Regions from separate parts of the Pengzhenrongella sp. genome, predicted to be linked through region 1. Evidence: riboswitches for the same ligand, from Rfam matches in the RefSeq annotation. Region 1 holds a riboswitch; each other region holds the start of a gene.
The links. Region 1 has a riboswitch for S-adenosylmethionine ahead of VIM26_RS24075 (aminotransferase class V-fold PLP-dependent enzyme). Riboswitches for the same ligand answer to the same signal wherever they lie in the genome.
Positions count from the first base shown of each region.

Region 2: it holds a riboswitch for S-adenosylmethionine, as region 1 does, so the genes downstream of both, VIM26_RS00825 (hypothetical protein) here and VIM26_RS24075 (aminotransferase class V-fold PLP-dependent enzyme) in region 1, are expected to answer to the same signal.
Region 3: it holds a riboswitch for S-adenosylmethionine, as region 1 does, so the genes downstream of both, VIM26_RS16035 (thioredoxin family protein) here and VIM26_RS24075 (aminotransferase class V-fold PLP-dependent enzyme) in region 1, are expected to answer to the same signal.
Region 4: it holds a riboswitch for S-adenosylmethionine, as region 1 does, so the genes downstream of both, VIM26_RS19920 (LLM class flavin-dependent oxidoreductase) here and VIM26_RS24075 (aminotransferase class V-fold PLP-dependent enzyme) in region 1, are expected to answer to the same signal.

Region 1 covers NZ_DATCNW010000418.1:39,617-43,015, reverse strand. The annotation lists gene VIM26_RS24085 (O-succinylhomoserine sulfhydrylase) at 1-381, opposite strand, end outside; gene VIM26_RS24080 (rhodanese-like domain-containing protein) at 447-896, opposite strand; SAM riboswitch class I at 902-1,003, opposite strand; SAM riboswitch class IV at 1,154-1,266, shown strand; gene VIM26_RS24075 (aminotransferase class V-fold PLP-dependent enzyme) at 1,306-2,682, shown strand; gene VIM26_RS24070 (pentapeptide repeat-containing protein) at 2,961-3,399, opposite strand, start outside.
Region 2 covers NZ_DATCNW010000017.1:6,307-9,705, forward strand. The annotation lists gene VIM26_RS00820 (FdhF/YdeP family oxidoreductase) at 1-989, shown strand, start outside; SAM riboswitch class IV at 1,242-1,353, shown strand; gene VIM26_RS00825 (hypothetical protein) at 1,399-1,878, shown strand; gene VIM26_RS00830 (hypothetical protein) at 2,055-2,417, opposite strand; gene VIM26_RS00835 (hypothetical protein) at 3,097-3,399, shown strand, end outside.
Region 3 covers NZ_DATCNW010000275.1:14,907-18,305, reverse strand. The annotation lists gene VIM26_RS16050 (sensor histidine kinase) at 1-934, opposite strand, end outside; gene VIM26_RS16045 (hypothetical protein) at 940-1,590, opposite strand; gene VIM26_RS16040 (hypothetical protein) at 1,680-1,874, shown strand; SAM riboswitch class IV at 1,989-2,102, shown strand; gene VIM26_RS16035 (thioredoxin family protein) at 2,138-2,671, shown strand; gene VIM26_RS16030 (DUF4395 domain-containing protein) at 2,664-3,140, shown strand; gene VIM26_RS16025 (hypothetical protein) at 3,264-3,399, shown strand, end outside.
Region 4 covers NZ_DATCNW010000346.1:15,494-18,892, reverse strand. The annotation lists gene VIM26_RS19925 (hypothetical protein) at 1-854, opposite strand, end outside; SAM riboswitch class IV at 1,035-1,143, shown strand; gene VIM26_RS19920 (LLM class flavin-dependent oxidoreductase) at 1,481-2,632, shown strand; gene VIM26_RS19915 (hypothetical protein) at 2,644-3,399, shown strand, end outside.

The DNA.
Region 1 (3,399 bases):
CACCAGGCTCGAGCCGAACAGGGCGCGCGCCGCGACGATCCGGTCGCCGGACTTCACCAGCGCCGCGAGGGTGGTGAACACCGCCGACATGCCGGTCGCCGTCGCGCAGCACGCCTCGGCGCCCTCGAGCAGGCGCAGGCGCTCTTCGAACGTCGAGACGGTCGGGTTGCCGTAGCGGGAGTACACGAACCGGTCGTTCTGGCCGGCGAACGCGGCCTCGGCGTCGGCCGCGCGGTCGTAGACGAAGCCGGTGGTGAGGAACAGCGCCTCGGAGGTCTCCGCGAACGGCGTGCGGACGTGTCCGCCGCGCACCGCGAGGGTGTCCGGGCGCAGGCGGTCCACGGGGAGGGAACCGTCGTCCCAGGCGGCCGGACCGGGCACGCGGTCCGGGCCGTTGCCGGGGAAGGCGTCCGGGGCGGTCCCGTCGCCGGGCACGCGGTCGGCGCTCACGCCTGGCTCCATGGGAGGCCGGCTGCTCGCCAGCCGGTCGCGCCGCGGTGTCCGGCGCGGTCGACGCCGCCCTCGAAACCCTCGAGCACGTTGTACGCCGGGCCGAGCCCGGCCGCGGTGGCCGCCTGTGCCGCGGCGATGGACCGCACGCCGGAGCGGCACAGGAAGACGACCGGGCGACCGTCGCCTGCGGCCAGTCCGGCCGCGGCGAGCTGGTCCAGGAATCGGGGGTTCTGCGCGCCGCTCGGGTAGCCGATCCACTCGACAAGCGCGGGCGCCCGGCCGAGCGAGCCGACGTCGGGCACCCCGACGTAGCGCCACTCGGCGGCGGTGCGCACGTCGACCAGGACGGCGCGCTCGTCGCCCTCGAGCAACTCCCACGCCTGTGCAGGAGTGAGGTCACCCGCGTAGGTCGTGGGTTTGGCAGGGTCGGTCGTTGTGCTCATATGCGCCTCCATCGTCCTGGCGGTAGCACCCTCGCCCGCCGCCCGGAGGCTTTGGGGGGTTGCTGCGGCGTCAACGAGCCAGATCTCTCGGCCGCTCTGGATGGTGCTCCGGATGCTACGTCCCCAGCCCGGTCGAGTCCAAGCGCCGAACGGGTGCCGTCCGACCAGTGAGACATTTCCGACCATTTACTAGACATTTGGCGATCGGGGGCCGACCGGGTTGACAGTCCTGCGGGGCGTGGTCGATTCTCTTCACAGGTCATGAGTGCCAGCAGATAGCCCCGGCTTGCTGGCCGGCAACCCTCCTCCGCGGCGGGGTGCCCCGGGTGACGACCTGGCCTTGGCCAATCGGCCCGGGCAAGCGCGGGGCCTCACGACGTGGTCCCGATGGACCTACCGGAGGCATTTCATGTCTGTGATCACCGAGAGCGCGACCTGCGCGCCCACCCGCACCGACGCCCGCTCGACCGGGCCCGGCGCGCTGCTGCCCGTCGTCGGCGCGGCGACCCGCGTGCCGCTGATCGACGGCAGCACGCGCACCTACGCGAACCTCGACTCCGCGGCGAGTGCCCCCGCGCTCGAGGCCGTCGCGGCCCGGGTCACCGAGGTGCTGCCGCTGTACGCGAGCGTGCACCGCGGCGCCGGGTACCTGTCCCAGGTGTCGACCGCGCTGTACGAGGCGTCGCGGCACACCATCGAGCGGTTCGTCGGAGCGCGCGAGGACGACCTCGCGATCATCACGCGCAACACGACCGACGCGCTGAACCTGCTCGCCGGCTGCGTGCCGCCCGGCGGCAAGGTCCTCGTGCTCGACGTCGAGCACCACGCGAACCTGCTGCCCTGGCAGCGCCTGAACGCGACCGTGCTGCCCTTCGAGGACACCGTCGCCGGGACGCTCGAGGCGCTCGCGCGCGAGCTCGCCACGACGTCATACGCGCTGGTCGCGACCACGGGCGCGTCGAACGTGACCGGCGAGGCACTGCCGATCGACGACGTCGTGCGGCTCGCGCACGACGCCGGCGCGCGCGTCGTGGTCGACGGCGCCCAGCTGGTGCCGCACCGCGGCTTCTCGCTCGCCGAGACCGGCGCGGACTACGTCGCGTTCTCCGGGCACAAGACGTACGCGCCGTTCGGCGCGGGCGCCCTGGTCGGCCGGCGCGACTGGCTCGACGAGGGCACCCCGTACCTCGCGGGCGGCGGCGCCGTGAAGCACGTGCGGGTCGACCGGACGCTGTGGACGACGGCGCCCGCGCGGCACGAGGCCGGCTCGCCCAACGTGATCGGCGCGATCGCGCTGGCCGAGGCGTGCGAGACGCTCGCCGCCCTGCCCGACGGCGCGCTGGAGGCCCATGAGCGCGAGCTGCGCCTGCTGCTCGTCGGCGGCCTCGTGGCGATCGACGGCGTCGAGGTCGTGCGGATCTGGGCGGACTCCGTCGAGCCGATCGGCGTGGTGACGTTCAACGTCGCCGGGCACGACCCGGGCCTCGTCGCGGCCTACCTCGCGGCCGAGCACGGGATCGGCGTGCGGGACGGCAAGTTCTGCGCGCACCCGTTGCTGGCCCGGTTGGGCGTGCCCGCCGGTGCGGTGCGCGCGAGCATCGGCGTCGGGACGGATGCCGAGACGGTCGACCGCCTGCTGGTCGGGGTCCGCGCCTACCTCGCCGACGGCCCGACGGCGACCTACGAGGTCGTCGACGGCTGCTGGACCGTCCAGAACGACCCCCGCCCGCTGCTCGAGCTGCACGGCCTGTCGGCGCTGGCCGGCACCGCCGCCGCCTGCGCCTGACGGTCCGGGCGCGAGTCGCCCCGGCCGCGAGTTCGCTTGTTTGATGCGAGTTCGCCGTTCGAAACCGGCGAACTCGCACCAATATGGCGAACTCACCGATCACACCCGGAAGCACCCCAGAGTTGTCAGACCCAACGCGGGCCAGGGACCGCGCAGCGTCTGACAACTCCGGACTCGCCGCTTTGCACTCGCCCGCGCCCGAACCCCTCCGCCGAGAGTGGAGTAACCGCCTTGTTTTGACGTTTCAAACGGGCGGTTAGTCCACTCTCGGCGGAGTCTTACTCGCGGACGGTGAGGCCCAGGTGGGTTGCCAGGGGGCCGGACATCTCGATCAGCTGGTCCGGGGTGATGATCGCGCCGCGCAGGCTGCCCAGGCCGCGCAGACCGGCGAGGTCCGCGCCGCGCAGGTCGAACCGGTCCAGGGTCGCCCGCGTGACGTCGAGGTTGCCGACCCGGCAGCCCGCGAGGGTGACGCGGGTCAGGCGCGCGCCGCCCAGGTCGAGCTCGCCGATCTGGCAGTCCTCGATCACGACGTCGGTCAGGTCGGCGTCGCGCAGGTTGACGAAGTCGAGCTTCCCGCCGGAGATCCGCACCCGGGTGAGCTGCGCCGAGTACGCGGTCACCGCGCCGAGCCGGCAGCCGGAGACTGCGACGTCGCGCCAGGTCGTCTCGATGGCCTCGAGCGTATGCGCCCGCACCTCCTCCAGCACCGTGTCG
Region 2 (3,399 bases), on a different contig from region 1:
GCTGCGACACGGTGGAGTCGATCCGGCGCATGCGGGACGGTGGTGTCAAGGTGCTCGTCGCGCTCGGCGGCAACCTCGTGTCCGCTGTGTCGGACACGACTGTTGCGGAGGCCGCGATCCGCAGCACGCGGCTGAGCGTGCAGATCTCCACCAAGCTCAATCGGTCGCACGCGGTGACCGGTGAACAGGCGTTGATCCTGCCGACGATGGGCCGCACCGAGATCGACGTCCAGGCCAGCGGTCCGCAGTTCGTGACGGTCGAGGACACGGTCTGCGCTGTGCACGCGTCGAGCGGGAGGCTGCAGCCCGCCTCACCGTTGCTGATTTCTGAGGTCGCCATCGTCAGCCGCATGGCCGCCGCGACGCTGGGCGCGAAGGTCGCGGTGGACTGGGCGGCTTTCGAACGCGACTACGACGCCGTCCGCGACCACATCGCGCGAACCGTGCCGGGTCACGAGGACTACAACCGCCGAGTGCGCCAGGAAGGGGGGTTCGTCCTTGCGCACGGGCCGCGCGACGAGCGGAGGTTCCCTACGAAGAGTGGCAAGGCCATGCTCTCCGTCAACGAGCTCGAGACCACTTATGCGCCGCCGGGCCGGCTGCTGCTGCAGACGCTGCGGTCCCACGACCAGTTCAACACGACGATCTACAGCCTCAACGACCGTTATCGCGGGGTCCACAACGGGCGCAGGGTCGTGTTCGTGAACCCGGACGACCTGGCCGAACTGGGCGTCGAGGACGGCGCGTGCGTCGACCTGCACAGCGAGTGGCCCGACGGCGTCGAGCGCGTCGTCGAGCAGTTCCGGGTCGTCTCCTACCCGACGGCACATGGCTGCGCGGCGGCGTACTTCCCGGAAGCGAACGGGCTGGTGCCGCTCGACAGCACGGCCGAGCGCAGCAACACCCCGACGTCGAAAGCCGTGGTCGTGCGGCTGGAGCCGGCCCGCGTGCACACTCTGGCTGCTGGACGCGCGGTCACGTCGCGCTGATCGGGCGCGCCGAGATCTTCAGACGCGACGCTACTGCGCAGGGTGATCCACCCGCCATCGAGCGTGTCGATGTAGCCGGGTGCAAGGCACATGCACCCTCATCTACTCAGGCACGCCCCCTTCGACCAGTCGCGAGGCCCCGGGAGGAGCCGGCGGGCTGCTTCCCAGGGTGTCGCGCCGGGCTGACGGCGCTGAAAGTACCCAGACCTGCTCACTGAAATTCCCCACCCCGCCCGACTACGATCACTTCTAGGTCAAGAGAGGCAGCGCTAAGCCCCTGAGCTAGCTGCCCGGCAACCCGGCTTCGCCTGGGTGCCCCTGAGGGAAGACCCGGCCCAAACGCACGTGTCGGCAAGCGCGGATCACCGGGCGACAGCCGCGGGGTCCCTTGAGTTCGGGGAGTGCCGTCATGTCCAAGAAGATCGATCCGAGGTCGTCGGGTCAGCTGCCCATCCCCGACCTGCACCGTTTGGGCTGCACCGCCTACATTGCCGGGCACAACGTCCACTGGATCCAGGCGCTGCACACGTCGGACAAATCCGAGGTGTCCGCGCAATCGTGGCGCGGACAGCTAGTCACCGTGGACGGTGAGGTGCTAACGGTCCGCAAGCCAGAGGACCACCTCATCCGTTTCCGGAACCACGACCCTGCCCGGCTGGTCGCTGTCCTCGAGCGCACTGGTGTAGACGTGCTCATCAACGACCAGTACGCCATCTTGCGGGTTGGCTCGTTCTGCTTCTCGATCAAGGCCGACAGCGGGGAGCCGCTCGGACCGTGCCCGATCGATCAGCTGCCGCCGAATCTGACAGCTGAGCAGATCGTGGCGCGTGTTCGCACGCACGGTGGCTTCAGCCTCGATCCACGTGATGAAGTTGGTCTCGCGGGCTGATCGAGAACGACGAATGCCATTCTGAACTGGGGCGATGGCACTCACTTAGGGTTCCAACGCACCATTGGGACCCCAAATCGCCCGGGCGGTGACCTTGGCGTAGGACCGGGCTCGCTCAGCACGCTGGGTGCCCAGCCGCGCGGGGCTCATCAACGCGCGGTGCCGCACGTGGTCGTTCATCGCCGCGGCCGCCGAGCGGGCGAGTTCATCTCATACCGGGCGGCGTGCTCACGCAGGTACTCGCGCAGGTAGGGAATGGTGAAGTCCACGTAGCCTCGCCCGGCCGCCTCGATGATCCCGGCATCGATGAGGCGGCTCCGGTACACGCTTGCGTAGTACGCGCTCTCACCCATCCGCTCAGCGACTGTCCCGGTGTGCGAACACCCAGAGTCGTGCGACATCGCCAGCAGGTACGTCCGGTCGACCGCAGACAGGTCGCCCAGCGCGGTCTCGTGCACGGTGCTGCCCAGGCGTTTGCGGGCGGCGGGGATGCCCTGGTGGACAGCATCGAGGTCAACGGGGACGTTCTCGCCCGCCAAGGTCCGATAGGGAGGTGGTTTCGGGTGTCGCATCTGTGACCGGCACGCCGCGGGCAGGCGGGTACGTGCGACGTTGGTCACGGCTGCATGACTACCCGGGCCGGCTCCTGAGTGGCTCGGATCGCGGCTGCCCGTGATCCCGCGGTTGTTGACGCCGCGGGTTCAGCTCTCAGGGCGGCGCCAATCGGGCTGTCTGCCGCGGCGGCAGGGCAAGCCAGGGCCGCCGCGGACGCCATCGGCCTCGCCGCTCGCGACGGCTCCACTGAACCGCACGACAAGGCTCTGCCCAACCCGGCGAGAGAAGTGTCCAGATTTCGGCCGCCGTGAGATGCTCAGCTTCCTCCGTCGTCGACGGGCAGTTCCGATCGGATCGGGCCATAGTGTGTCGAACTGGTCTCGGTCAGCGGGCGCCACAGAGCCCGCTAGGGAGAACTCGATGCACTTGCGTCTACACATTCATCTTGCATCAACTGCCCTCATCGCGTTCGTCGGTGCCTTCACGGCCCCGGCAACGGCTGCGACAAGCCCTCAGGATCCCGTGGTGGTCCCTGGTGATTTGGACGGCGCGAGGGCCTTCAGCTTCGGCGTTGGTTCAGATGGGGTGCTGAACGTCGGAAAGACTCTCAATAGCGTTTGAAATTGATCGCTGTGTTCGCTCCTAATAACGCGGAGGGCCACGATGGCTGAAGACGCTCGCCGAACGCAGGACAATGATGGGCGTCGCCGCGTGGGCCCGGGCGGCAGAAAAGATGTTCGCGATTTTGTCTTGCCATATCGCCATGGTAAATACTGGAACTGGGACCCAGTGAAGCGTCAGTCGGAGACAGCCGCTCATCTGATGGCACGAATGCCCCTGGACACTGAGGCATCTGCAAACGCATGTCTCCAGATGGCCGAATTGGTTGCCAAATCAGCGATCGACCGTGCCGAGGCAGCCGATCATCGGGCGTCGACGATCGCAGGTAGTGTTTCGATTGCTGCC
Region 3 (3,399 bases), on a different contig from region 1:
GGTCCATCTCGCCGGGCCGCCCGGTCGCGCGCGTGCGAACCACCAGGCCGGCCTCCGCGAAGGTCACCAGCAGGGTGTCCAGCCGGTCGAGCCCGGGCGCGGGCTCGGTCCCGGTTTCTCGGTCGCCGTCGCCGTCGCCCGTCGAGCGCAGGACGTGCAGCACGGCTCCGAGCTCGTCGAGCACGGTCCGGGCGGCCTCCTGGACATGCCCGAGCGACGCGTCCACCGTGGCCGCGTCGCGGCCGACGGCCCGGCGCGCAAGGCCCGCGTGGATGTTGATCACCGCGATGTGGTGCGCGACGACGTCGTGCAGCTCGCGCGCGATCCGCACCCGCTCCTCGACGACCCTGGTGCGCGCCTCCTGCTCGCGGGTCTCGTCCGCGCGCCGGATCCGTTCGGCGAGCTCGGTGACGTAGGCCCGCTGGGCGCGCGCCGCGATCCCGATAGCGAACGCGAGCGCCGTCCAGACCACCACGATCAGAGTGCGTGCCTCGGAGATCGGCCCGGTGGCGTTCGTCCGGGCCACCGCGAAGAGCACGAGCGCGCTGACGACCGCGGCGACCGCGGCGACGCGACGCGGTCGGTGGATCGCCACGGAGAACACCGCGATCTGGCTCGCGACCATCATCGACGGGGTCGCCCCGTCGACCACGAGGGCTGCCGTGACCCCCAGCAGCGTCACGGCGAGCACCGGCAGGGGCCAGCGCGCGCGGAAGAGCAGCGCCCCGCCGACGACGGCCGCGAGCGCGAGGGTGCCGAGCGCCGGTCCCGCCGGGATGTGCTCGTGCCAGATGGCGCCGAGCGCGAGGGCCAGCACGCAGGCGCCGACGGCGACGTCGACCACCCGGCGAGCCCGACGGCGCGCGACCTGGTGGTCGAGCCACGGGTGCACCCCGAGCGGATCGACGTCGGCGGCGCTCGCCGGGTTCCACACGCCGGCTACCCCGTTCCCGATCCGACGGTGTCGAGGTCGAACTGGAGGTCGAGCGCCCCGAGCGGCTCGACACCGTCCGTGCTCGGTTCCGAGGTCGCGACCCCGAGCCACCGGGTCCAGCGCCGCCCCCAGGTCCGGCGCTCGACGAAACCTGCGGCCTGCGCCGCTGCGCGCTCGGGATCGGAGTCGGCCAGCACCATCACCGGGCCGGGCGCCGGATCGGGCTGTGCGGCGGTCCACGCCAGCGCAGCCAGGAGCAACGCGGGATCACCGGTCCGGTGCGCCGAGGCCTGCGAGATCTCGAGCAGCAGCCAGCTCGGCTCGCCGAGCCGGAGCTCGCAGAGCAGTGCCCGGCCCAGCAGCGCCTCGGCTCCACCCGGCGCCGACCCGCCGAGCTGGGAGGCGATGTTGCGCAGCACGGCCGGCGGCGGCGGCAGCTGCCCGGCCGGGATGGCCGTCACGGCCCCCACGATCGACCCGTCGTCGAGCTGCTCGACCCACAGCGCGCCATACTCGAACGCGACGTGCGTCAGGAGCAACCGTGCGGTCCGCGTCAGCACCTCCGGCTCCACACCGGGCGGCTGTTGTCCCTCCCGGGTGATCCGCGCGATCGCCGGGACATCCGCAAGACCCGCGATGCGGATGGAGTTCACCATGACACCAGTCTCCCCCGCCGCCCGACACCCCGTCGTCGCCCGTCAGTGGGAAGCGACGTACCGCGCCTGCAGTACGGCACGATGAGTTCGTGCAAAAGACACTCGCCCTCGCGCTCGGAACGGTCCTCGTCCTCATGGGTGTCGTGTTCACACTGCAGGGTCTCGGCTACCTCGCCGGGAGCGCGATGACCGGGGTGACGACCTGGGCGATCGTCGGGCCGATCCTCGTCGTCGTCGGCCTGGTGCTCCTCGTACGGGCCGGACGGCGGCGCCCGCCCGGCTGACCGGACGCAGCGTCGTCAGGCGGCTGCGGGCCACCCGGGCACCCCTCGTCCAGCATTCGAGAAGTTCTGTCCGAACGTTGGCCAACCGGCGCGGGCTGACGGATGCTCGGTGCAGGTCATGAGCGCCAGCGCACAGCCCCGGCTTGCTGGCCGGCAACCCTTCGTCCGCGACGGGGTGCCCCGGGTGACGACCTGGTCCGGGTCGGTCGACCCGGGCAAGCGCGGGGTGCACCAAGGCCCCATGGGATTGTCGGAGGACCGTCGTGGCTGCACCGCTCGACCTCGCGGGATCCGGGCTGGTCACGCTCGCGCCCGCCGCCGGGCCCGGGCTCGCCGTGCGCGCGTGCCTGGTCGTCGCCCTGCTGGTGGCCGCGAGCGCGGTCTGGTGGGTGGCTCGCCGCCGCGCCGCCCGGTTCCGGTCGCTGCCGAGCGGGCTGGCCGGCGCCGCGGGCCTGACCAGCGCGGACCTGGGCCACGAACTGGGTGCGCGGGCGACGTTCGTGCAGTTCTCCGCCGCGACGTGCAGCACGTGTCCGCAGGTCAGCCGGGCACTGACCGAGCTGGCGGCCGGTGAGCCCGGGGTCGTGCACGTCAACCTGGCGTCCGAGGACCACATGGACCTCGTGCGGCGCTTCTCCGTCTACCGCACGCCGACCGTGCTGGTCGTCGACGCGGTCGGCACCGTCCGGTCCCGCACCTCCGGCCCGCTCACACCCGCTCGGGCCGTCGCCGCGCTGCGGCACGTCACGCACGGCCCGCCCAAGATCGCGGATTCCCCCAGGAGCATCGATGTCTGACTCGCCGAGCACGCACCTGCCGTCCACCCCGCGCGGGACGCCGTCGGGCATCGACCCGCGCGGCCCGAGGTTCGGGGCGGGCGTGACCGCGACCCTGCTGGTCCTGGTGCTGCTGCTCGGCGGCGGAACCGCGGCCACCGCGCTGCTCGCGGTGGTGGCGCTGCTGTTCGCGCTCGGGGTGGCCCGCGGCGTCGCGGGCACCGTGCAGGGCCTCGCCTACCGGACCTGGATCCGCCCGCGCCTCGGGCCGCCGACCGAGCTCGAGGACCCGCGTCCCCCGCGGTTCGCCCAGCTGGTCGGTCTGATCGTCGTTGGCGTCGGGCTGATCCTGGCCGCCGCCGGGGTTCCGTTCGCGGTGCCGATCAGCGCCGCGGTGGCACTGGTGGCCGCGTTCCTCAACGCGGCCTTCGGGCTGTGCCTCGGCTGCGAGATGTACCTGCTGCTCCAGCGTTGGAGGCCGCAGCACTGAGCCGGATCCTGGGCACCTCACCTCCCCAGGCCGACGGCGGCGATATCCTCGCCCACGTGGGCCCGCACAGGCGCGGCGCCCGCTGTGCTCATCAGCGTCGTCACCAACCCGGGGGAACTCACCATGTCGATCTTTGACTCAACGCCTGCGCAGGAGTCCAACGCCGCACCCGGCGCGCTCCGGGTGGTCATGTTCGTGTTCTGCCTCGCCCTGTTCATCGGCGGGTTCTACCTGATGTCGGTCGCGTTCGAGCACGCGT
Region 4 (3,399 bases), on a different contig from region 1:
GCGAGCTCTCGGCCGATCGCCCTGCGCTCGGCGTTGATCCTCACCTGCGCGGCTACGGCCCTCGCCCTCATCACGGTCACGCGTCTTTGCTGCGCGGACTGCCGCGCGATCAGGTTGACGATCTCTGCCTGCCGGGCGGCGGCCACGGCGCGGGCGGCGGCGGCCTCGACCACCCTTCGGTCGGCGTCGGCCTTGAGCACGACGACCCGGTCCTTGACCGCGGTCAGTCGGGCCCGGTTGTTCCGGTCCACGGCGCTGATCCGTTCGGCCTCGGCCACGGCCTCGGTCTGGATGCGCAGCGCAGTGGCGACGACCTCGTAGTCGCGGACGAAGTCCGCGGAGCTCTTCGCGCCCACCACGACGCTCATGCTCGTGGCGGCCGTCTCGCCCTTGTAAGCCTGCCGAGCCAGCTGCCCGACGGCGAGGTCGGCTTTCGCCCCGCGCGAATCATCGGCGCCGATCGTCGAGCTGATCGCCGCCTCCTGGGCTTTCGCGTCCTTGAGCCGCGCGGCGTCCAGGATCGCCTCGCGCTGGGCGCCTTCGAGCTCGGCCTTCGCCGCTGCGAGCTCCGCCCGTGCGACCGGCAGGCGCACCTGGGTGGCCCGCAGGTCGCGCGACGCATGCGCGAGGGCGGTCGTCAGCCCCGCGATCGACGCCGCGATCGCGTCCGCGGCATGCGCTGCGTGGGCCGCCCTGGCCTCCGCGGCCCGGCGCGCCGGGCCGTAGTCGTCGGCGGACGCCGGGCCGGCGAGCGTGATCAGCATGGCGAGCACCACGAGCCCGGCGGTGAGCGAGGATCCGACGGTGGCTACGGCCGAGCGGCCAAGTGATCGCGCCGCGCGTGGCTTGGTCATCGGCTCGAACCTTCCGCTCGCTTCACGTCGTGGTCACGCTGCTGGGTAGATGGGGTCGAGCGGCCGATCCTGCCATACCCAACCTGAGCCGCCGCTGAGGACCCGGAGTTCCCACATCGTGGGCACATTCAGGTATTCATTGACTCGGGCCACCCCCGGGCCTAACGTCCCGACCACTGCAGTCAAGAGCGCCAGCAGATAGCCCCGGCTCGCTGGCCGGCAACCCACTTCTCGCAAGAGCGCTGTGGGTGCTTCTTGACTCGGCCCCGCAAGGGGCAACGCGCGAGGTCGACCAGGTGTCGACGAAGGAGACCGACCATGGCACGGACAACGAGGCGCGACCTGCCGTCGCGCACCGCGTGGTCCTTGCCGTGCCCAGCCACGGGCGCGCTGCTGCGCTCGTGTCTGTGTCCGTGTTGTTGAACCGGTGACCGCAGGCCGCGCAGGCCGCCGCCGCTCTCCCCTTCAGGGCTCTGCCCGCTCTGCCCTCGCACGCCGATCCCGGCCCGCGAGCGCCGGACGGCTGTGCGACGCCCTCCCGCCCCGACGCGCGAACCCGAGCCGCGGAGCCCGTACCGCCCGCTGCGCTCACGCGCCCCGCCTTGCCCTGCGAAAGCGATGACCCCATGCCGAAGGCCTCCCCGTCCCGTCCGCTGCACCTCGGTGTCGACCTGTCCGACGCCGGCGCCCATCCGGCGGTCGGGCGCACCCAGGGCACCAGCGGCCAGCGCCCCTTCGACCCCGAGCGCCTCGCCGCCCTCGTGGCGACCGCGCAGCGCGGCGTGCTCGACTTCGTGCTGTTCGACGACGCGTTCTCGCTCCAGCCCCGCAACGGGACCCGTCCAGGTCGCCTCGATGCGGCGCTGATCTCGGCCCGGGTGGCACCGCCGTCGTCCGGCATCGGCATCGTCGCGACGATCGACACGATCCACACCGAGCCGTTCCACGTCTCCAAGGCGATCGCGACGATCGACACCGTCAGCCGGGGCCGCGCCGCCTGGCAGGTGGGCGTCTCGACGTCCGAGGCGGAGGCGGGCCACTTCGGACGGCGACCCGCCGCAGGGGAGGCCGCGGCCCTCGCCGAGGCCGACGAGGCGATCGAGGCAGTCACCCGGCTGTGGGACAGCTGGGAGGACGACGCCGAGATCCGCGACGTCCCCTCCGGGCGGTTCGTGGACCGCGGGAAGCTGCACTACGTCGACTTCGACGGGGTGCACTTCGCCGTCAAGGGACCGTCCACCGCGCCGCGTCCGCCGCAGGGCCAGCCGCTCGTCGTCGTGCGGGCCGGCTCCGAGCCGGAGCTCCGGCTCGCGGGGCGGCGCGCCGACGTCGTCCGGATCCGCGCGACCGACCTGGACGTCGCCGGTCAGGCCGCCGCAGACGTCCGCCGGGAGGCCGCGCGGTGGGGACGCGATCCCGCCGAGCTGCGGATCCTGCTCGACGTCTACGCCATCATCGGGCCCGACCCCGCGGCGTCGGCCGAGCGTCGCTCGCTGCTCGAGAACCTCGACGGCGCGTCCGTGGACACCGGCTCGCTCGTGCACGTCGGGACGCCCGAGGATCTGGCGCGGGTGCTGCGCGAGGGTGTCGCCGCCGGCGCCGTCGACGGGTACACGGTGCGCCCGGCCTCGCTCGAGACCGACCTGCACGGCCTGGTGGACGGCGTGATCCCGTTCCTCCAGCATGCCGGCGCGTTCCGGCGCGCGTACCCGGGCGCGACGCTGCGCGACACGCTGGGCTTACCCCGCCCCGCGAACCGCTACGCGGCGATCGCCTGAGGACCGCGGCGATGACCACGAGCACCTCGCGCCCGCGCAAGCAGATCCACCTCGGCGCCCACTTCCCGGGCGTCAACGACACGACCGTCTGGAGCGACCCCCGCTCGGCCAGCCGGATCGAGTTCAGCTCGTTCGAGCACCTCGCGCGGCACGCGGAGGCGGCCAAGCTCGACTTCCTGTTCCTGGCCGAGGGCCTGCGGCTGCGCGAGCACAAGGGCCAGATCTACGACCTGGACGTCGTCGGGCGTCCCGACACGCTGCCCCTGCTCGCGGCTGTCGCCGCGAGCCCCCTGCTCGCCGCGGAGCAGTTCGGCACCATCGCAGCGCTGCACCGCGGGCGCGTCGACCTGGGCGTGGGCCGCGCGTGGACGCCGCCGTCGGCCCCGCCCGACGACGGCGCCCCGCTCCCCGGACCGGCTCCACACGATCCGGGCGCGCTCCGCGTCCCCGCCGCACCACCCGGCCTGGGCTCCGACCCGGCTCGACTTGAGCGGCTCAAGGCCCAACAACGGGTCATCGGCGCCGCGCGCTCGCCGGCCTCGCTGCGCGCGGAGCTCGAGCAGATCCTCGCGCTGCGCTCCGGCGAGCTCGTGGACGACACCGGCTACACCAGCCCGGCCGTCGAGGGTGCGGACTTCGAGCTCTGGGTGCTCGCCTCCTCCGGGGGCGAGAGCGCGCGGACGGCGGCCGAGCTCGGGCTGCCGCTCGCGGCGAACTACTACGTCAGCCCTGCGACAGTGCTCGAGACCGTCGCCGCCTACCGGCGC